4 regions of the Paenibacillus sp. Y5S-9 genome follow, and region 4 is predicted to be linked to each of the others. Evidence: riboswitches for the same ligand, from Rfam matches in the RefSeq annotation. Region 4 holds a riboswitch; each other region holds the start of a gene.

Region 1 (5,252 bases), 3.2 Mb from region 4:
AAGCGCATTGACCACGTTGGCATTGCCGTTCGTGATCTGGAGACCACGCTGCGTTTCTACACAGAGGTTGTTGGATTGGAACTGAAAGACCGGGTGACGCATACCAACGGCGTTATTCAGCTTGCCTTCCTCGGCTTCAATGGAAGTAACGAGACTGAGATTGAGTTAATTCAAGGATACAGCGACAAGCTGCCTTCCGAAGGTACGGTGCACCATTTTGCGATCCACGTGGATGATCTTGATTCTGAGTACAAACGTATCCAAGCCACCGAAGCCGAATTTATCGATGGAGAGATTATCACACTGCCTAACGGTTACCGCTACTTCTTCATCTATGGACCTGAAAAGGAATGGATTGAGTTCTTCCAGCGCTAAGAATTGGAGTTGATTTCATGAACATTTTAATTACGGGCGCAGCCGGGAAAATTGGACGTGATTTGTCCCAATACTTGTCAGAAGCATATCACCTGCGACTAACGGATTTGAATACCGACAGACTGCAAACGTATCAAGAAACCCGTCATGAGATCATGACACTGGATGTGACAGACCCCGAAGCCTGTCAGCATGCATGCGAAGGCATGGATGTGGTTGTACATCTGGCGGGAGACCCTTCCCCGCATGCCGGATTCTATGAATCGTTGTTGGATATCAATATCAAAGGTACATTTAATGTATTCCGTGCAGCTAAAGACCAAGGTGTACGAAGAGTCATTCTTGCAAGCAGTGCACAGACGATTGAGGGGTATCCCATTGATGCTCAAGTCTATCCGGACATGCCAACACGCCCACGGAATTTGTACGGGGTTAGCAAATGTTTTGGAGAATCACTCGCTTCCTATTTTGCGTATACCGAGGGTTTACAAAGTGTTGCGATACGTATAGGTGCATATGATGATTTTCAACCAGACGGACCCGTGCTGGAGGCAAGGGATATGAGCGCGTATATTAGTCCGGCTGACTTGTGTGATTTGATGTTCAAAGCAATTACAACTACTGATCTGGAACCCTTCACCATACTGCATGGGATCTCGAATAATCGGTTTAAACGATTGAATCTGGAAACCACTCAGAAACAGGTAGGTTATGAGCCCAAATCCGATGCTTTTGCACTCAGTCAGATTGCCTTATATGATTCCCCACGATAATTATTGAAAATAACACATCCAAACAGACTGTTATACATATGTATAACGGTCTGTTTGATAAGTTCATACGTGTCCCCATCCAGTTCCTGACTGGACACGTTCCACCGGCTGGCCTATAATTACACCTAGTAATGCCCGTAACTTCATAGTTTCCCAGGGGAGTCGGAATTGGCCGGCTGAGAGTGTATCCCACCAAGATACTAACCCTTAGACCTGATCTGGATCATGCCAGCGTAGGAATCGGAGTATATCGAAATGGCACAGCCCTATGGCTGAACGCCACCTCTCTAACGCCTGCACGCGTCCCGGATTACGGGACGCTTTTTTTGTTACTATCAGAAAGTATAAGTTTGGAAGCATCACCTTTCTGATATTGCATGAAAAACTGCCGCTAAACGCGGTCTGGCTTCCTTGAATGACATCGATGGACGTTTTATTTTCGTTCAAAAATAACGTCATCCAGATCTCAACTGGTATAAATCTGTCGATTTATGCAAGATGATTGGATATGAAGCCAAGGAGTACCCCGTGCCAATCGGCCGGACATACCGAAGGAGAGAATCACAGATGAAATGGCGTAAAACGATAGGATTGTTGCTCTTATGCGTGCTTATGGTGACTGTAGCCGCATGTGGCGGCAAAGAAGCTGCCCCGGCAGAACAGAACAGCAACACAAATAAGGAAAGCAGCAACGAAGGTGACACTGCCGCCTTAAAGGATATTAAAGTGGTGCTCGACTGGACACCAAATACGAATCATACCGGCCTGTATGCGGCTGTAGATCAAGGTTTTTACAAGGCCGAAGGCTTAAACGTAGAGATTGTTCAACCAGGTGCCGGTGGCGCGGATACGATGGTTGCCTCCAATGAAGTACCGTTTGGCGTAAGTTATCAGGAGAGTGTAACTCAAGCCCGCACACAGGGTGTTCCTCTCGTCTCCATCGCAGCAGTTATTCAGCATAATACATCCGGGTTCGCTGCTCCGGCGGATCGGAATATCAAATCACCGAAGGATTTTGAAGGTAAAACCTATGGCGGTTGGGGTTCCCCAGTCGAAGAAGCCGTGATGCAATCCATTATGGAAGGCGACGGAGCAGATGTATCCAAAGTGAAAAACATTAACATGGGTGACGCTGACTTTTTCACCGCAGTGAAACGGGACATTGATTTCGCATGGATTTTCTACGCTTGGACGGGGATTGAAGCCGAACTTCGCGGGGAACCAATCGACATGTTATATGTGAAGGATTATTCAGAAGCATTGGATTATTACACACCTGTCCTTGTAACAAACGAGCAGACGATCCAAAACGACCCTGAGCTGGTGAAAGCATTCCTGAAAGCCACCTCCGAAGGGTATCAATATGCGATTGATCATCCCGAAGACGCGGCGAACATTCTGATCAAGGCTGTACCGGATCTGGACAAGGAATTGGTCCTGGCAAGCCAGAAGTGGCTTAGTCCCAAGTACACAGATGACGCCACGCGCTGGGGTGAGCAAAAACAGGAAGTGTGGCAGAACTACACCGACTGGATGTTTAGCAAAAAACTGCTCGATGAACAGATCGATGTAAGCAAAGCATATACAAACGAGTTTTTACCCCAATAAAAATTGCTTAAGTTTAACTTTTTTACACAAGAACGAAGAGTGCAGAACCCATCTGAAGAAACAAAGTGTTCGCCTTTATCCCCGGATTTCCCCATTGAAAATGGATTCAAGAAATCTGGGGATAACAGCGATCAGAAGAGGGTACTGCAATCGGAGTGATAAGTGTAAACCTGGTTCAATTCATGCAATTTATCACGAAAGGAGCCGTGATCTCTCATGGCAAGCACACTACTTAGCATTCAGGTTATTCCCAAAACGCCAAATGGCGAGAATTCTTATCCTTACGTAGATCGCGCCATTGAAGTTATTCAGCAATCCGGCCTGAAATATCAGGTGAACGCGCTCGACACCACGATGGAGGGAGAACTGGAGGAACTGCTCGAGGTTGTCCGTAAAATGCACGAGGTACTTGTGGAGGCTGGCAGCCCAAGCATCATCTCCCAGATCAAAATCGCCCATAGCCCTGCTGGCTTCAGCATGGATACCCTGACGGAGAAGTATCGCTAATGCATGCCTATTTCAAAAATGTATGGCCGCCCATTGTGGCGGTTATTCTCTTTATAGCGATATGGCAGGGAGCCGTCTCCCTCTTCCATATTGAGAAATGGATGCTACCTGCACCATCCGACATCGCCCGCGAAGCGGCAACCCAGGCCGAGCGGCTTGGCATGCACGCTTCCGCAACCATTCAGTTAACGCTGATCGGATTCGCGGCTGGCACCGCGGTTGGTTTATTAATTGCGATGGTGCTGCATTTGGTCCCTTTTCTCAAGTCAGCCCTGTATCCTTTACTTATTCTTAGTCAAAATATCCCAACCATCGCGCTCGCACCGCTTCTGTTAATCTGGTTCGGATTCGGGCTGTTGCCCAAGCTGATTACGATCATCCTGGTATGTTTCTTCCCCGTTGCAGTGGCGGCCATGGATGGCTTGACCCGTACTGACGCGGCGATGATGAACTATATGCGCATGGCTGGTGCGAAACGTCATCAGATCTTCTGGAAGCTGGAGCTCCCCCATGCGCTGCCATCCGTGTTCTCCGGTGTCAAAATCGCTGCTACCTATAGCGTGATGGGTGCCATCATCGCCGAATGGATTGGTGCAGACAAGGGTATTGGTTATTATATGATGCTGCAAAAGTCGGCTTATCGTACGGACCGCCTATTCGTGGCGATCATGATTATTGTCGCGCTCAGCTTGCTGCTCTTCCTGTTCATTGCCCTGCTGGAGAAGCTACTCGTGCGCTGGCGGCCACAGAAGCGATAATAAAGAAGTAATCTGTATATTAGGAAGTGATGACCATATGAATCGGCAACAGGACGAACAAGTCCAGCCTGGACGAGGAGCAAGTGTAGTGGAGCCAACGCACGGTGAAAAGTTAAACTCGGCTACGCCTGATCGACCTGCCAATACGACTCCTACTCCGGTTCCACCTGCACTGGACGTTGTTCATGTTCATGCATCATTCCGTGAACGGCGGAGCAGGTTACCGGTTCTGAACGGCCTGTCCCTGACTGTGGAGCAAGGCGAGTTTGTCGCAATCGTTGGACCATCCGGCTGTGGTAAAAGCACCCTATTCCATATCATTGGCGGTCTGCTGAAGCCACAGGAAGGGCAAGTGCTCATGAACGGTCATGATGTGACGGGCCAACGGGGCAAGATCAGTTATATGCCACAACAGCCCGCCCTTTTCCCGTGGCGTACCATTGAAGACAATGTACTGCTTGCTGGTGAAGTAGCTTCGAGTGCTCCCCCTCGGGCTGAAGCACTTGCAGAAGCTCGTAAGTGGTTAAGCAGCGTGGGTCTTGCCGGGTTTGAGCAAGCATACCCTCATATGCTGTCTGGCGGAATGCAGCAGCGTGCTGCATTTTTGCGTGCCCTGCTCAGTCCGCAGGAACTCATGCTGCTGGACGAACCTTTCAGCGCGCTGGATGCACTGACACGTAGCGACATGCAACGCTGGCTGCTCGATATCTGGGAACAGAACCGCCGCTCGGTGCTGTTCATCACCCATAATATCGAAGAAGCACTGCTGCTTGCGGATCGGGTCTATGTGTTATCCAACCGACCTGCAACAGTGTTGCACGAGGTACATGTTCCTTTTGATCGCCCAAGACGAGAAGAAATTACGGAGGAATCCGCTTTTCTGGAGCGTAAACGGCAGATTTCACAGTGGATGAGAGAAGAACAGCAGAAAGCCCGCCTATCTTGATAGCGCGGGTTTTTAAGTTATTATTTTCCTTTAATGGGTGATCCACTACAAGGAATTCTGCGTAACATAGTTAGAATATAAATGAACACAAGGAGGAATTCCCTCGTGCATTCTCAAGCTTTTGCACCATTAATTGATGCTCATATTCACTTCGATCAGTATACCCCTGACGAACAACGCGAGATGCTGCTATCTTTCCCGTCTCAGCAGGTCGAAGCCGTCATAGCCGTGTCCATGAATCTCGCTTCTGCCCAGGCCAATCTGGAGCTTGCCAAGCAACATCCA
Region 2 (5,252 bases), 3.0 Mb from region 4:
GACGTAATCGTGTTCGCGATGTTAATTATTGCGCTCCTGACATACATCGATCGTAAAAAGAAGTGACCCGCCACAGGTTGACGGCCTGACGGGTCACTTCATCTGAACTTGCTGCACTCGGAGGAATACCCACCGCAAATGCTGTGCAGGAGTAGCCATTGGCCTGGCTACTCTTATTGGTGTTTACTTACATTCATTTTATTAAACATCTGCTAGACAATCAACCATAATGCTGATAAAAAGTATCAGGAAGCTGATCAGTAAGATGAAGCAGACGACATTATAGCAGTATTCTCACCTTCAAACGATGTCAGACTGCCCAGCTTGCGCTGTACCGGCGCTTAGGAACGTGTCCGATATTCCTCGGCCTTTTCCTGCATCCCGGCAGCTACAGCCTCATTCTCGGACAATCCTTTATCCGCGGCAAAGGCACGAATGTCCTGCGTGATGCGCATGCTACAGAACTTCGGTCCGCACATGGAGCAGAAATGAGCTTCTTTGGCTCCTTCTGCCGGCAGCGTCTCATCATGGTAGGACAGCGCACGTTCAGGGTCCAGTGACAGGTTAAACTGGTCACGCCAGCGGAACTCGAAGCGTGCCTTGGACAATGCATCATCCCGGCGCTGGGCACGCGGATGACCCTTCGCCAGATCTGCGGCATGAGCTGCGATCTTGTAGGCGATGACCCCTTCCCGCACATCATCCTTGTTGGGCAGGCCCAAATGTTCTTTTGGTGTAACATAACAGAGCATGGACGTGCCGAACCAGCCAATCATGGCCGCACCAATGGCGGAGGTGATGTGATCGTAACCCGGGGCAATGTCGGTCGTCAGCGGCCCCAGCGTATAGAACGGTGCCTCTTGGCATATCTCCATCTGCAAGTCCACATTCTCTTTGATCTTGTGCATCGGCACATGCCCCGGGCCTTCGATCATCACCTGCACATCATGCTTCCATGCGATCTGCGTCAGTTCTCCAAGCGTAGCCAGTTCCGCCATCTGAGCTTCGTCATTGGCATCGTAGATACTGCCTGGACGAAGTCCATCTCCCAGCGAAAACGCCACATCATACCTTTTCATAATCTCGCAGATTTCTTCAAAATGGGTGTACAAAAAATTCTCCTGATGATGCGCAAGGCACCATGCTGCCATAATGGAACCGCCCCGAGACACAATGCCTGTCATCCGCTTGGCGGTCATGGGGATATAACGCAGCAATACACCTGCATGAATCGTAAAGTAGTCCACGCCCTGCTCTGCCTGCTCAATGAGCGTATCACGGTACAACTCCCAGGTCAGAGCTTCCGCTTCGCCATTCACCTTCTCCAGCGCTTGATACAGCGGCACCGTACCAATCGGCACAGGTGAATTACGGATGATCCATTCCCGGGTGGTATGAATGTTTTTGCCTGTGGACAGATCCATCACCGTATCCGATCCCCAACGTACCGCCCAGGTCATCTTCTCCACCTCTTCCTCGATGGAGGAAGATACGGCAGAGTTACCTATGTTGGCATTGATCTTCACGTGAAAATGACGACCGATCAACATCGGTTCACTCTCCGGGTGATTGATGTTGGATGGCAGAATCGCACGTCCACTCGCCAGCTCCTGCCTTACAAATTCCGGTTCTACGCCCTCACGAATGGCGGCGAATTCCATCTCTGCCGTAATGACTCCCTGCCTCGCATAATGCATCTGAGTCACACAGCGTCCTGTCTGTGCTCGCAGCGGTTTGCCACGCAATCCAGGGTACTCTTCGGCGCCGGCTCTCTTCCCTCCGGGCTTTTGTCCGTTATCCTCCGGTTTAACCGTACGGCCCTGATAAGCTTCGACATCGCCACGCTCTGTGATCCAGCGAGTGCGCAGGGCTGGCAGACCTGCGCGGATATCCGCATGAAATGCGGGATCGGTCATGGGGCCGCTCGTATCGTAGACACGTAGCGGTTCGTTATGCTCCACCCCTTGGGGAGTATTTGTGTCATGAAGGGCTATCTCACGCTCCGGTACAGCAATGTCCGGCCGTGAGCCCTGAATGTAGACTTTGCGGCTGCCCGGAAAGGGCTGAACCCGTTCGGCCGCTCCTGTTTCCTTTTCCATCTGCTGACCGTTATGTTCCTGTTCCATCGCTTGTTGTCCCGTTTGGTTTCCTGTACTCATGTTCGCTTGTCTCCTCCTCAGTGTTCGTTCACTTGGTTTCATTGGTATCGTCATCAGCTCACTTACGCACCTGTCCCAAATCATCCAGAGCACAGAGAAGAAAGAGCGATCCTACACCAGACCAGAGGAGACATTATTCATGTACAGTTCACAACAGACGGAGGCTGACACAGATCATGAATCTATGGTGACTTCTCTCTCATCATCCAAGCCCACTTTCGCAGATTATTGAAAAAGGAGCCCATAGAATCCGCTCTATATCGCCCGTTCACTGTATATAAAAAAGCCGGTCCCCGAAGGAACCGACTTTTATGTCCATCACCAATAATGCACCTTTACGCAGCTCCTTAACAGAGCCCTACAAGGGTCACATCATGTGGTGGTTTGTGGTCATATCGCCGATTACTTCCCTACGCTGGTATGATCCAGATCAGGTGCAAAGGGTCCGGAATCTCATGCGATTCCGTCTCAGTCCGGACAATTCGGACTCCCCCAGTAACGTTAGTAAGTTGCGGCTTACATAAGCCGCCGTTCATATTCAATGAAGCTGGCTCCGTTGGGCCGTCCATTACAGAGTAGCGCAACCGGAACATAAAAACAACCTTTATATTCCAGAACACTAACTCAATTGGAGAAAAAACCTCACCTCAACATCAGGATAACATGAGCCCCATCTGCGTAGCAGCATCCTTCAACACAGGTGCGTATTCATGCAATGTCTCCTGCGAGAGTCGGCTGACAGGCCCTGAGACCGAGAGCGCAGCTGCAATATTGCCTCTGCGATCCATAATCGGTACAGATACCGCGGCAGCTCCCGGCTCACGTTCCTCATAACTCGTCGCATATCCGTTATCCCGGATATCTCCCATCTGCGCCAAATACACCGCCGGATCAATAAACACCGGCCATTCCGGGCCGTTCATCAGTTCTTCACGATCCTCGTCCGTGGCAAACGCCATCAAAACTTTGCTGGAAGCGCCCACAGACAGCGGGAGTCTAACACCAACGGGGGCGACTCGGCGAATCGCCTGATCACTTTGCACAGCCTGAATCCGTATCCGTTCACTCCCATCACGCAGGTACAGACTCACGGTCTCTCCCAATCGATCTCTCAGTCGCTCCATCGCAGGCAGCAGCAGAATAGCGGGATCATCACTGCGGGACATATGAGCTGACAGCTCCCAGATTCGGATGCCAAGTCGGTACTTCTCTGTTGCTGCATCACGGATCACGAACCCTCGATCCTCCAGCGTAGCCATCAAACGGTGCACTGTACTTTTGTGCAAGCCGATCTGGCTGGCAATTTCGGTGAGTCCCAGATCACTGCGTGTGGTAAAACATAATAATATATCCAGCGCCCGTTCCACAGCCCGGACGGTTAACTTGCGATCTTCCATGGCATAATGCCCTCCTCATGTTTCATCACATGAAACTTGGTTACATAAATTATATGAGAAACGGTCTCATCTGTAAACCAAAAAGAGCCAAAATCAAAATAGGCCAACCTGTAAATTTTTCCTTTTTATAAGACTTAATCCCCTGTAATTTACACACTAAGGTAATGTTACCCATATATCTTAAGAACTATATAACAATTGCGTAACAAATGCCCTCAATCAATTGACTTTGACTATATTGGAACATACGATAAAGATATATTACATTAAGATATCGCTCTGAAGCAGGCTCTGAAATAAACGCAATTCTCTTTTCATGTCGTTGTTATCTTCAACTGAACTTCAAAGGAGGGGCATTCATGTATCCAACATCCCAGAGCGAAGCCCCGCTGCAAACAAAAGTGTCCGATCTGCCCTCTTCCCTATCACCGAGGCTGATTCGGTTCAAACATATTATCGTAGCGTTGCTGCTCTCCGTTGTATTTTTTCTACTGTTTTGTTTTATTGCACTGCATGGTTATATCGCATGGGTATTATCCAATCCTACTGTAGCACCGGTCTTCTCCAATCCAATGCAGGCCAAGAACATGAAGTATGAAGACATCACGTTCCCGGCAGCAGATGGCAGCCGCACGATGCAGGGATGGTATATACCTGCTGACAATGCTGCAAGCAAAACGATTATTTTCAGTCACGGCTATGGTGCCAATCGTGAAGAAACATGGGTACCCATGTATGACCTGGCACACTATGCCCATCAACTTGGGTTCAACGTGGTCATGTTCGATTATGGCTTCGCCTCACAGGTGAACAAAGCTGTAGCCACAGGTGGCAAAGCTGAGTCACAGCAATTGCTCGGTGCGATCCAGTTCGCCAAGCAACGTGGTGCGCAGGAACTGGTTGTCTGGGGCTTCTCGATGGGTGCCGGTACAGCGCTTCAGACTGGGCTGATTACACAGGAAGTGGATGCAATGATTCTGGACAGTACGTTCCTGCTTGAGCCGGATACGCTGTACCACAACATTCATAACCAGATCGATCTCCCGCGTCAGCCTACACTCGAGATCATGAATCTGTTGTTCCCTGTTCTGAATGGTACCGGATTGCAACAGATCCCGTATCAGGAAGTGAAAAAGGAAGATTATCCGTTCCCGATTTTCTTCATCCATGGTACAGAGGACGAGAAGGCGCCTTATCCAATTGCGGAGCAGCTCGCCGCCAACCAGACCAATCCGTACTCGGATGTATGGATTGTCCAGGATGCGCATCATGAGTTGATCTTCCGGGAGCATCCAAAGGAATACCTGCGCCGTGTCTCAACTTTCCTGAGTCATGTAACGAAGACAAGCAGTGACGATGTGCAAAACACGAATAGTGGAGAATAACCAAATTTCAATCATTGAATTTTTTCCAGAGCCCTCAGGGGCTCTTTTTTTTGCACTCATAGGACAACAAGCTCGTGGAATATACTCTTGGGACGCATGAACAGATGGTCTGCATGTAATGAATTTCATCTGAAGGAGGTTCAACATAGATGAACTGGTATGGATATGGTCACCTACTGCCTCTGCGAACATTGGAGGAAATCCGTTTCTGGAAAGAGCAGGAGAAAGAACATACACTCGTCATTCGTGCCCTGGTTCCTGATCTGGAGCCCCCATACGTCAAGTTACTGGAGGATTGGGAGGCTACCTTT
Region 3 (5,252 bases), 2.7 Mb from region 4:
CCTGATATCTTATATCAGCAAGACAGAAGCCGTTCAAGATCACACATTTGGAGACAAATGTAGTGGTCTTTCTTTGTTATCGGGGATTCAAGTTAGGGGTACATACGTTACAAATGAGCATACCAGAGGTTGATATCAGCATATTGCTTGAGAGACCTGGCATGCAAAAAATGCCGATATGACAGGGATTGTGCGGTTTCATGATATATCTGATCTAATGATTATTCTAGTTGCCTTCCTTATTTGGTAGGATTAGGTTGTGGGTCGGACAGAGGTGCACCTCTGACGAACTTCCAGGACAAGCTTAGGCTTGTACACTACCAAATAACGAGAGAATAAGGGAGGAATAAAATTATGAAAAAAATATTGACGTTGTTGTTGTCCGCTGGTTTGGTTGCTTCCATATTTGGTGCAGTTCCGGTTGCTGCTGCACCTACAGTTGTTAATTCAACGATTGTTGTTCCAAAGGGCACGACCTATGACGGTCAAGGCAAAACATTTGTAGCCAATCCTTCCACACTGGGTGACGGTTCTCAAGCAGAGGGCCAGAAGCCAGTCTTCCGGCTGGAGGCAGGGGCCACGCTCAAAAATGTAAATATCGGATCACCTGCTGCCGATGGTGTTCACTGTTATGGTAACTGTAATATATCGAATGTAGTCTGGGAGGACGTAGGCGAGGATGCTCTGACATTGAAGTCGGCTGGAACGGTTAATATTACCGGTGGGGCAGCGTACAAGGCTTATGATAAAGTGTTCCAGATGAATGCAGCTGGAACGATTAACATCAAAAATTTCCGTGCAGATGATATTGGCAAACTGGTTCGCCAAAATGGTGGAACTTCCTTCGCAGTTAATATGACGCTGGATAACTCAAACATTTCCAATGTGAAAGATTCGATTATGCGTACAGACAGCAGTACATCACAAGGCAAAATTACGAATACCCGTTATTCCAAAGTACCAACGTTGTTCAAGGGGTTTGCTTCAGGTAAGACCAGTCAATCCGGCAATACGCAATATTAAACAGGAGATTGAATCGCTGGAGTTGGTAAAAGTTTAAGCTCCACTTGTGATTTGAAGTTAAAATATAACGCCAAAAAGAGCGTCCCAAGGTCATTGCCACACTGACTTTGAGGGACGCTTTTTGTAATGCAGATGTCATAGTATAGTTCTTATAGTTCTCCTGAGCAATGTTTTATAGCGGAGGCTCATATTATTTTTCTCCCAGAACTTCAACGATGATTTTGCCTTTCTCGGGGGTAACAGAACCGGTATCAATAGAGCCCAATTTGTTCATGATTTCGTAAGAGGTTTCTTCAAGCATGCGAGAGTACTTGAATGATACGAGTGTTTGACCTGCTACGGAAGGACGAGTCCCTGCTTCAGCAACGGCTTTGGTTTTAATAAAGAACAGGTCACCGATGGTTCCAGCACTTTTGCTGATGTTGGCCTGCCATTGTAGTAGGGCACTTCCATTTTTGAGGATATAATAACTGATCAGATCGTTATCCTCAACAACGAAGAAACGATCTTTTTTGCCTTGTTCAAAAATGTATTCAATGGATGAATCCACTGGACCCAAAGGGTTGCGAATGTCCAGACGTGCTTGTCCCAGTTCAGAAAAGCGGGGCAGATGCAGTGCGGCTTCACGCGCCACAGTCAGATCGGAACTGTTATATTCTTTTACAATCGTAGCATCGGTAGTGTAAATGTAGGCTTCCTTGGCCTTCTGGTTCCACTGCACCTTGGCACCAAAAGCTTCACCGACGGCACGGAGCGGAAGCATCGCTTTACCATTCACCAGAATCGGCGCTGAAGACAATGTCGCATTTTGACCATTTTTCTTCATTGTTTTGCTGTTAGGTGTAAGGACATACTTATCGCTGCCTGTATTAATGCTGATCTCTTTTGTTTTGTTATTGTAACCAAACGTATAGTTGCCGAGGAATTGAAGCTCCGTCAATGCCACGTACGTAATACCCTGCCGTATGACAACATCATATTGAGCTTGAACATTGTTAATATAAGCTGTCGGTTTAGGTTTGGTTGCTGCGGCTTCCGCCACAGTGGATGAGAGTAAGGCAGGTGCCGTGCCTGCGGTGAGTATCGAAGCGGCAAGGACCATTTTCCATGTTTTAAGCTGCCAAACAGAGTTGTAATCTTTCATCACTATCAATCTCCCTTCTAATGTTTAAGACGGACTACATAACCTAAATGTTTCATATTATGGAAAGTGAACCATCCGATGTCCTGTTCCCTGTTACCCCAAATAAAGCTTTTTCTAGGGATTGCCACAAATACCCATCTGATGTACATTAGAAGCAATGAAATAAGTGAACCGGGAGCTCAATGAAGTTGGGCTGAGAGAGTGGCCTTGTGCCGCTGACCGTACATCTGATCTGGGTAATGCCAGCGTAGAGAACAAGGATTTGCGATATGTAAGGGTGAATTGTGAGGAATGAACGTGGATGAACAACTGACCTTCTTTGAGCTGTGGTGGTGTATATGCCAGGGCGGATGGGGTATGGTTGATATTCCGTATTTTCGACATCCATCCATTACACATTGTGAGGATTGTATACTGCGCGTAAGGCCTGCCCGGAACCGGGGAGGCTTTTTCGTTTATTATGATAACCCTCACAGGGAACAAAGGAAGGACGTAGAGAACATGGCAACAACAGCAGGCAACAAGCGATTGAAACTAACGGATATTCTGGTAACCATCGTGATCGCAGTAGTGTTTGGGGTGATTTACAAGATATGGGGACCTACATATGACTTGATGAAACCATTCGGCGTTCATGCGGAGCAGATGATCTACGGCATGTGGTTTATGGCGGGCACATTTGCTTTTGTTATCATTCGTAAACCAGGCGTGGCGATTCTCGCCGAGGTTGCGGCTTCAACGGTAAGTGCTTTTCTGGGCAGTGAATGGGGCATGTCCACACTTGTGTATGGTTTGTTGCAAGGGTTGGGAGCCGAGATATTCTTTGCCGCTTTTTTGTATCGCAAAACCAATCTGTTTGTCACTTGTCTTGCAGCCATAGGAGCCGCAGCGGCTTCGCTTGTGCTGGATTATCAGTACGGGTATATTGATTCACTCTCGGCCTGGAATTATACGTTATTTATCGGATTCCGCTTCATCGGAAGCATCCTGATTGCAGGAGTGTTCGCTTATTATCTCGCAAAAGCATTGGAACTGACCGGTGTAACACGCTCCCTCAGACCGGTATCCAAACAGGATTATGAGGCGCTGGATTAGATGAGCGGAGAGGGGAATTCGCAAGCGGTAAGTGTGACAAATCTAAGATGCAAGTTCCCGGGAGAGAAAGCCTTGGTATTTCAAGGCTTGTCTCTTTCTGTGCGTCAAGGAGAGAAAGTGCTGTTGCTTGGCCCTAGCGGCTCCGGTAAATCAACGTTATTGCAAATTCTGAGCGGTTTAATTCCACGTTCGGTTGAGATTCCGATGAAATGTGATGATATTCAGGTTCCCGCCAAAGCAGGAGTGGTCTTTCAAGATCCGGATACCCAGTTCTGTATGTCCTTTACGGATGAAGAGATCGCATTTGTTCTGGAAAACCGAAATATTCCACGTGAAAAGATGCCGGCTCTGATTGAATATTATCTGAAACAAGTGGGGTTATCCTTTGAACAGAATCGTGTATTGATCCAGTCCATGTCACAGGGGATGAAGCAGCGTCTTGCGATTGCTTCGATGCTTGCCATGGACCCGGAGGTATTGTTTTTGGATGAACCCACTGCACTGCTGGATGATGAGGGCACTTCCCAGGTGTGGGATACCGTTAAACGTGTCGCCAGTGACAAAACAATCATCATCGTTGAACACAAAATAAACGAGATTGTGGATATGGTCGACCGCATCATTGTGTTGTCACCTGAAGGAAAGATTGTGGCGGATGGGCCAGCGCAGCAGGTATTCACGGATGAACGAGGCAAGCTGAAGGATTATGGAATCTGGTATCCAGGCATATGGGAGGAGCGAGAGCAGGCAACGAAGGCAGAAGAGGGAAGTACTTCTGGCAAGCTTCAAGTGTGTGTGAATCAGAACATCTCAAGCTTGGAAGCACAGCAATCGTCGGGTTTACCCGATACACCGGGCCTATTTCCCATATCTCATGGTTCATCCTTATCACCTGGATCACCCACCTATCAGCCTGCACTGGACTTGCACCAGTTCACCGGATGGCGTGGGAAAACACCCTTTATTCAGGTGGAGCAGGCCAAGGTATGGCATGGAGACTGGATTGGTGTTGTCGGAGCTAATGGAGCTGGCAAGAGTTCATTATTGTTATCTCTGATGAATATCCTGAAAACAACAGGTCATTATGAGGTGGACGGTCTGCCTTCTGGCAAAACGGAGCAGCTTGCAGATCAAATTGCGTTTGTATTTCAGAACCCGGAGTTTCAATTTGTGACTAACACCGTCGCGGAAGAAGTGGAATTTTCATTGCTGGGGGGCAGGCTAACAACGGAAGAAAGACTTGCCAGGACGAATCAGATGCTTAATCAATTTGGACTAATCGACCTGGCTGAGCGTCATCCCTACCAATTATCGATGGGGCAAAAGCGACGCTTGAGCGTTGCCTCTGCACTGGTGAGAGAGCAGCGAATACTGCTGTTGGATGAACCTACTTTTGGACAGGATGCCCGCAATACGTTTGCCATGTTAGCCCAACTGGAGCAATTGCGGAGAGAGGGAACAGCCATTGTTATGGTTACCCATGATCGTGAAATTGTAAAAAGATATTGCACCCGAATTTGGTCGGTGGATGAGGGGAGGTTATCTGATGCAACTGTCGTTTCCTCACCGTGAAACCTGGCTTCATACCGTTAATCCGGGATTAAAGATGATTATTCTGACGATGATGTTTGTCATCGTTATCCTTATTCACAATCTGAATGTAATGGCCAATGTTGCTGTGGCGATGATGTTATTACTGTGCTGGACAGGTCACCCATGGTATAGATTGATCCTGTACGCGTCCCCATTCATTCTGGTGTTTATCTCCACATCTACAGGTATGATGATGTTTGGTAAGGGCGAGAACACATGGTATACGTGGGGACTGATTCACATAACCGAAGAGAGCTTCTATCGCGGTCTACACTTGGGTTTTCGCTCGCTTAGCATGGCAGCGGCTGGGTTACTCTTTGGTCTTACGACCAAGCCGGTACGGCTGTTTTATTCTCTGATGCAGCAGTGGAAGCTACCTGCAAAATATGCTTATAGT
Region 4 (5,252 bases):
ATGTCCGATCTTTTGCTGATCGCTGAACTCATCTTGATTATCTGTTCGCTTTACGTAAGTCACTTATTTTCCATCCTGAGACTGATTACTCTCTGCAGCTTCACGACCGCGACCTCCCATGCCTCCTCGAGTATTATTTTCAGCCAGTTTGGACAGGTCAACCGAAGAAGCATCAATCAGTGAATCCGAGTCCTCTTTTTGTTTCTCGGTCGTGGAAGGGATATCTCCGTCCAGTTGCCCTTGTATACTTTCTGCACGCAGAGAGCCAAGTTTGGTCAATTCTGTAACAGCTTCCTCGTACTTATCATACGTAATAAAAGCTGTAGGGTCTTGCTTCACATATTCCGAGATCATGTTGTTCAGGCTTTGCATTTTTTCTTCAAATTTGCCGTCTGCGAAGTATCCATCTACGATCTCCTGCAAATATTCATGATACTTGGCCTTATACTCCGGAACCTCAAGGAGCTTTCCTAAAATTGGACGTTCATCCAGGCTGACCCCTGATACCGGGGTATCAATTGCCAGATTCACGACATCGGATGCAGAGCCAGCTTGAAATCCACCGAAGGCCATGTTGTAGTCCCAGGGCAACATGCTGATCTGTCCATCGTTTTCATACAGATAATAGTTATGTCCCATGTTGGACGTGTAACTGTCCATATTGACAACGACCGTGTGGGCCGCAAAATATCTCAGAACTTCGTCCACATCCACATATTTCTCCAGTTCGGTACCTGTGCTCAAGTTTTTGAGCGATTCAATGACACGCTGATAATCTTCCTCTGTTGTTTTGGTCTCAGCATTGTCGAAGATGGCGGAGTAACTGGATGATTTGTCATCGGTATACACCAATGAAACACCATTGCCGCTTCCATCCATACCACCTGGACCACGGTTACCCTTAATCCCTGCTTCCGGTAGTGTATTCGCTCCATCTTCCCCTGTCCCGCTGTTCATATTCGGCGGACTTGCACCATCCGGTGGCGCCATACCTTCAGTAGGAGGCTGCATATCTCCATACCCTTGTGCAAAAGGATTGCCATCTGGCCCTCCCATTCCTCCTGCCCCCATGTTGTCATCATTGTTCGGCTTGTAAAGTTCACCCTCATCATTCTTGGCTCGGGCGAGATATCCGCTGTCAATGTCTTCAACAGCCAGGTACAAACCCCAAGTATCTCCATTTACACTAATATTGGAGAATGCGAATAAAGGTGCATCTACGCCAATATAACTCATGATGTCATAACTCAAGTATTCCTTCATATAACTATTGTCGCTAATCATGTTGTTCACAACGAGCTTGTCCAACCCCATCCAAGTTTGATCCTTAACATACTCATCAAATTTGATTTTGAAACTATATCGATCCGTTGTATCATCGCTAGCGACTTGTCGAAGGCTGGAGTTACCCTTTGGACGAATTCCGACGTTTTCAATCGTTGTTCCGTTAATCGTAATATTAGCTGAGATGTACTGCTCCTCATTTGCATTATCCAGCATCTCTTTCCATGCCGCTTCATCCACATCAATCGAAATGGACATAACCTCATTTTTGTTGATTTGATCGGCATACCCTACTGTCTGCGCAGTATTCTCCGTTTTACTCTGATTATCCGTATTCGTTTGTTCTGTTTCAGTCGAATTACTTTCCGAGTCCACACTTCCTTGATTAGTCGAGCTGCATGCCGTCAGCATTGCAGTACATAACACCGCTACACCGATAAATTTAGGCCATTTGTATATACTCATTGCCATCACCTCATGATTGTTGTTAAATCTTTTTATATGTAATCATCATAGATGGCAATTCTTAAATGAATCTGAATGAGTGGCGTCATATGGTACTCTCTAATTGAATGAACGACCAGTGAACTTAAGGCTCCAGCCTCCATGACATCTCCCAAAAATCAAGCTCAAAGCGACTGCACATCACGAAAATATCTTCCATTCGTTGGTACGTTTCCTCGCTACAGCCTTCTAATAGCTTATCCGTTAACGCCACAAGGGATTGATTGTTGCTGTTGTATTCAGAGGAAGCATATCCTGTGATCCACTCTCCGTAAAAAGGATGATCAGCTGCACCTGGCTTTTGGGAAAGAACTTGACCGATCTCTGCATAGCTCCACGAGCAGGCCAGAATCGATACAAGTACTTCTGCTATACCGCCCGCATGGGAAACTGAGAGCATATAGTTTGTATAGGCTGCATTTTTCAGTGCAGGTTTTACCTGAAAAACATCATCCTCTGTAATTCCTAATCGCTCCATATAAGAACGATGAATTTTCATTTCACCATTCAGGATGTTATCTACGTTTTTACTAAAAAACTGCATCAATTTGGGGTCGTGCGACTTGACGATACCTAGTGCAAATACGCGGGCATAATCATACAGGTACAAGTAGTCTTGCAGCAAATAATAACGAAATTGTTCAACCTGTAAAGAACCATCCCCGATCCCTTTAACAAAGGGATGCTCAAGACATTCCTTCCACACAGGCTGTGCTGCCTGATATAGTCGCTCTGAAATAGTCAACGTGTGTTCCTCCAATTCATAATGTATGTATTTAAAAACAAAAAAACGAAACATCCATAGGATGTTTCGCAGACAAATACACTAAAACAAGGGGTACGCATGAGCTACCCAAGTACAGCGTTTCATCGTTGCATCCCTACGTTGGCATGATCCAAATCAGGTAAGGTCGGTTTAACACCCTCTCAGCCGGTTAAGGCTCCCTCGCAAACGGTTGTATGTAGTTGATTACTTTCTTGTTCCCATAAAAGAAAAAATAACATCCATTTAGTATATCAAGGGCTGTTAAATATAGTCAAGGCAGTTTGTATCCCACCTCATCAGCTTGAGTGACGTATGTAAACGATGAAAACCATCATAACAATGGTTGAGTTTTATCCACTGTTATGATGGTTTCTACTCTTACAATTACTGCCGATGGATTAATGCCCGAGTTTGTTCTTTCCGACAAAAGTGAGTATTCCGTACTGGGAAGTGTTTCTCCAGCTCTCATTGGTCGTATCATTCCACTTGGCTACGTTCTGTTTACCTCCGCCCTGGTTGTCGTTAATTTGAAGCTCGAAACCGAGGACATTTCCAGCCTTTGGCGTCAGTGAATTCAACTGGATTCTGGCTTCTACGAGGTATCCTTTATTCGTTTTCTTCACAGCGCTTACAAGACGTCCGGGTGAGGCACTGCCTGCAAAGGTTGCCACATTGTCTGCACTGATTCTGAACTGGGCATCATCATATTGAAAATACGGTGTGCGCTGGTGATTCTCGTCCAGGAAAATCTCAACCGAATCCTGATCCCATGGGTTGATACTATCTGTGATGATGTTTGGATCAGTGACATCGATTAGCAGATATAGATACTCACCTGACCACATTGCGCGAGCCACTGCCTCTGCACCTTCGGTCTGATTCAACCGTTTTACCTCAAATGGAACAGCCTTATTCCATAGGGCGTCTTTCTTCCCATCAATCTGAACAATTCCCTGCACAGCTTGTGCAGATTGGGGCATAGGTGCAAGTTGAATCACGCCGTATTTGCTTGTATCTTGTTCCTGAGATTGTGTTCGATCATTCCAGTACAGTGGATTATAAGGTTGTGTCCCACTTGCAGCGCCATCAGTCACACGGATATCCAAACCAACTTCATATCCTGAACCGACTTGTATACCACCCCATGGAATGTACAATTCAACCTGATATCCGGCTTTTGTCTCGCGTACACGATATGAACGCTGCTCCGCGCCCTCAGCTTTGCCCGACCGCTTAATGATTACGTGTCGGTCATCTGCTTCATAGGAAGTGGTCTTGCCATTATTGAGATCAACAAAGATGTCTACTTTGTCATTCACATCTGCATTCGCATCCTGAACATCCACAAGGATATACAAGTTACTTTGATCCCATAAGGTGCGGAAACTGGCTGATCCCGAAGAGTCACCCTTCAGTGGAGTAGACACCGCTTTGTTCCAGAGCGGATTTTGTGACTGTTTTTTGATATCCGGTTTACCCGAAAGTGAGACGGCTCTCTGTGTCAACACAGGCAAGCTGGATTCATCCACAAGTCCCCAGTATGCTTTTTTGGCCTTCAGGGCTGAATCAAACAGCATAGCCTGGTTGTTGTAAGACTTCTCATCTTGGAGTCCCCATAAGGTAACTGAAGAAATGTGATCTTTGTGTTTTTGGTACAAATCCAACAATTCCTTATATCGATACGCCTGTTTCACCGCAACTTCATCCGACATCTCTTCACCAAATGGAATTCCGCTATCCACATCCAGTTCCGTGATCTGAATATCCAATCCAAGTTCGACGAACATGTTGATCGTTTTTTCAATTTCGTCGATGGGCGGGGATTCCAGATTATAGTGGGATTGCAAACCCACTCCATCGATGAGTCCCTTCTCTTTCAGTCGTTTGACCAACTGATACATATGCTCTCTTTTCTCAGGGACTTCCGTGAAGTATTCGTTGTAGTATAATTTGGCATCCGGATCGGCTGCACGAGCAAATTCATAAGTTTTCTCAATGTAATCCGGACCGATTAGTTCATAAAAGGGACTTTTACGTAAACCGTTGGCATCACCATTGCTATCCGCAATCGCCTCGTTTACCACATCCCAGGCATAGATCTTACCTTTGTATCGGGTCATGACGGTTTCAACGTAATCCTGAATCCGGGCAAGCAGTAATTCTCGACTCGCAGGGTTACCCTGAGGATCCTTGAACATCCACTCTGCAGCATCAATATGCCACAACAACGCATGTGCGCGTACGCCCATACCATGCTCCTCAGCGAACTGAACATATTGATCGGCTGCCTCGAACTCATAAACACCTTCGGAAGGAGACATGTACTTCGGTTTCATCTCATAGGTTGCGGTCAAGCTGTTAAAGTGTTTGGTGAGCAGTTGTCCATATGCGCCTTCCAACTGCCAGCGATACACCGCTGCCCCAATGGGAAAATCATCTTGATACAGGTCTTCCAGAGACAGAATCTCTTCTTCTATCTCCAGTTGCTCGGCCAAAGTAAAAGATACATCGTCCACATAGAACGATAACGTATCTACACTATCTTCAGAGATGTAGGGTGTTTCGATAAACAAATTCAATTCAGTGGGATCATCGCTATACTGAAATTTTCCGGTGATCTTGTGCCATGTATTCCATTCTGCTTTGGTAATCTTCACGCTACCTATCGGGTTCCAGCTTTCGGCAGTTGTTTTTTTAT

Evidence for each region. A riboswitch is a leader RNA that binds a small molecule or an ion and turns the genes downstream of it on or off. The one in region 4 is predicted to bind thiamine pyrophosphate.
Region 1: linked by a shared signal. The riboswitch ahead of V6669_RS02320 (ABC transporter substrate-binding protein) and the one ahead of tenA (thiaminase II) in region 4 are both predicted to bind thiamine pyrophosphate.
Region 2: linked by a shared signal. The riboswitch ahead of thiC (phosphomethylpyrimidine synthase ThiC) and the one ahead of tenA (thiaminase II) in region 4 are both predicted to bind thiamine pyrophosphate.
Region 3: linked by a shared signal. The riboswitch ahead of V6669_RS04505 (ECF transporter S component) and the one ahead of tenA (thiaminase II) in region 4 are both predicted to bind thiamine pyrophosphate.

Annotation. Positions count from the first base shown of each region.
Region 1 covers NZ_CP145887.1:485,455-490,706, reverse strand. The annotation lists gene V6669_RS02330 (VOC family protein) at 1-375, shown strand, start outside; gene V6669_RS02325 (NAD(P)-dependent oxidoreductase) at 393-1,148, shown strand; TPP riboswitch at 1,294-1,406, shown strand; gene V6669_RS02320 (ABC transporter substrate-binding protein) at 1,716-2,756, shown strand; gene V6669_RS02315 (thiamine-binding protein) at 2,973-3,263, shown strand; gene V6669_RS02310 (ABC transporter permease) at 3,263-4,021, shown strand; gene V6669_RS02305 (ABC transporter ATP-binding protein) at 4,059-4,967, shown strand; gene V6669_RS02300 (TatD family hydrolase) at 5,049-5,252, shown strand, end outside.
Region 2 covers NZ_CP145887.1:722,075-727,326, reverse strand. The annotation lists gene thiC (phosphomethylpyrimidine synthase ThiC) at 342-2,099, opposite strand; TPP riboswitch at 2,550-2,663, opposite strand; gene V6669_RS03360 (IclR family transcriptional regulator) at 2,813-3,556, opposite strand; gene V6669_RS03355 (alpha/beta fold hydrolase) at 3,916-4,941, shown strand; gene V6669_RS03350 (Fe-Mn family superoxide dismutase) at 5,091-5,252, shown strand, end outside.
Region 3 covers NZ_CP145887.1:1,013,622-1,018,873, forward strand. The annotation lists gene V6669_RS04490 (radical SAM/SPASM domain-containing protein) at 1-5, shown strand, start outside; gene V6669_RS04495 (pectate lyase) at 355-1,023, shown strand; gene V6669_RS04500 (copper amine oxidase N-terminal domain-containing protein) at 1,214-2,167, opposite strand; TPP riboswitch at 2,329-2,438, shown strand; gene V6669_RS04505 (ECF transporter S component) at 2,669-3,262, shown strand; gene V6669_RS04510 (ABC transporter ATP-binding protein) at 3,263-4,834, shown strand; gene V6669_RS04515 (energy-coupling factor transporter transmembrane component T) at 4,809-5,252, shown strand, end outside.
Region 4 covers NZ_CP145887.1:3,698,019-3,703,270, reverse strand. The annotation lists gene V6669_RS16290 (CotH kinase family protein) at 64-1,749, opposite strand; gene tenA (thiaminase II) at 1,874-2,533, opposite strand; TPP riboswitch at 2,649-2,746, opposite strand; gene V6669_RS16280 (endo-1,4-beta-xylanase) at 2,953-5,252, opposite strand, start outside.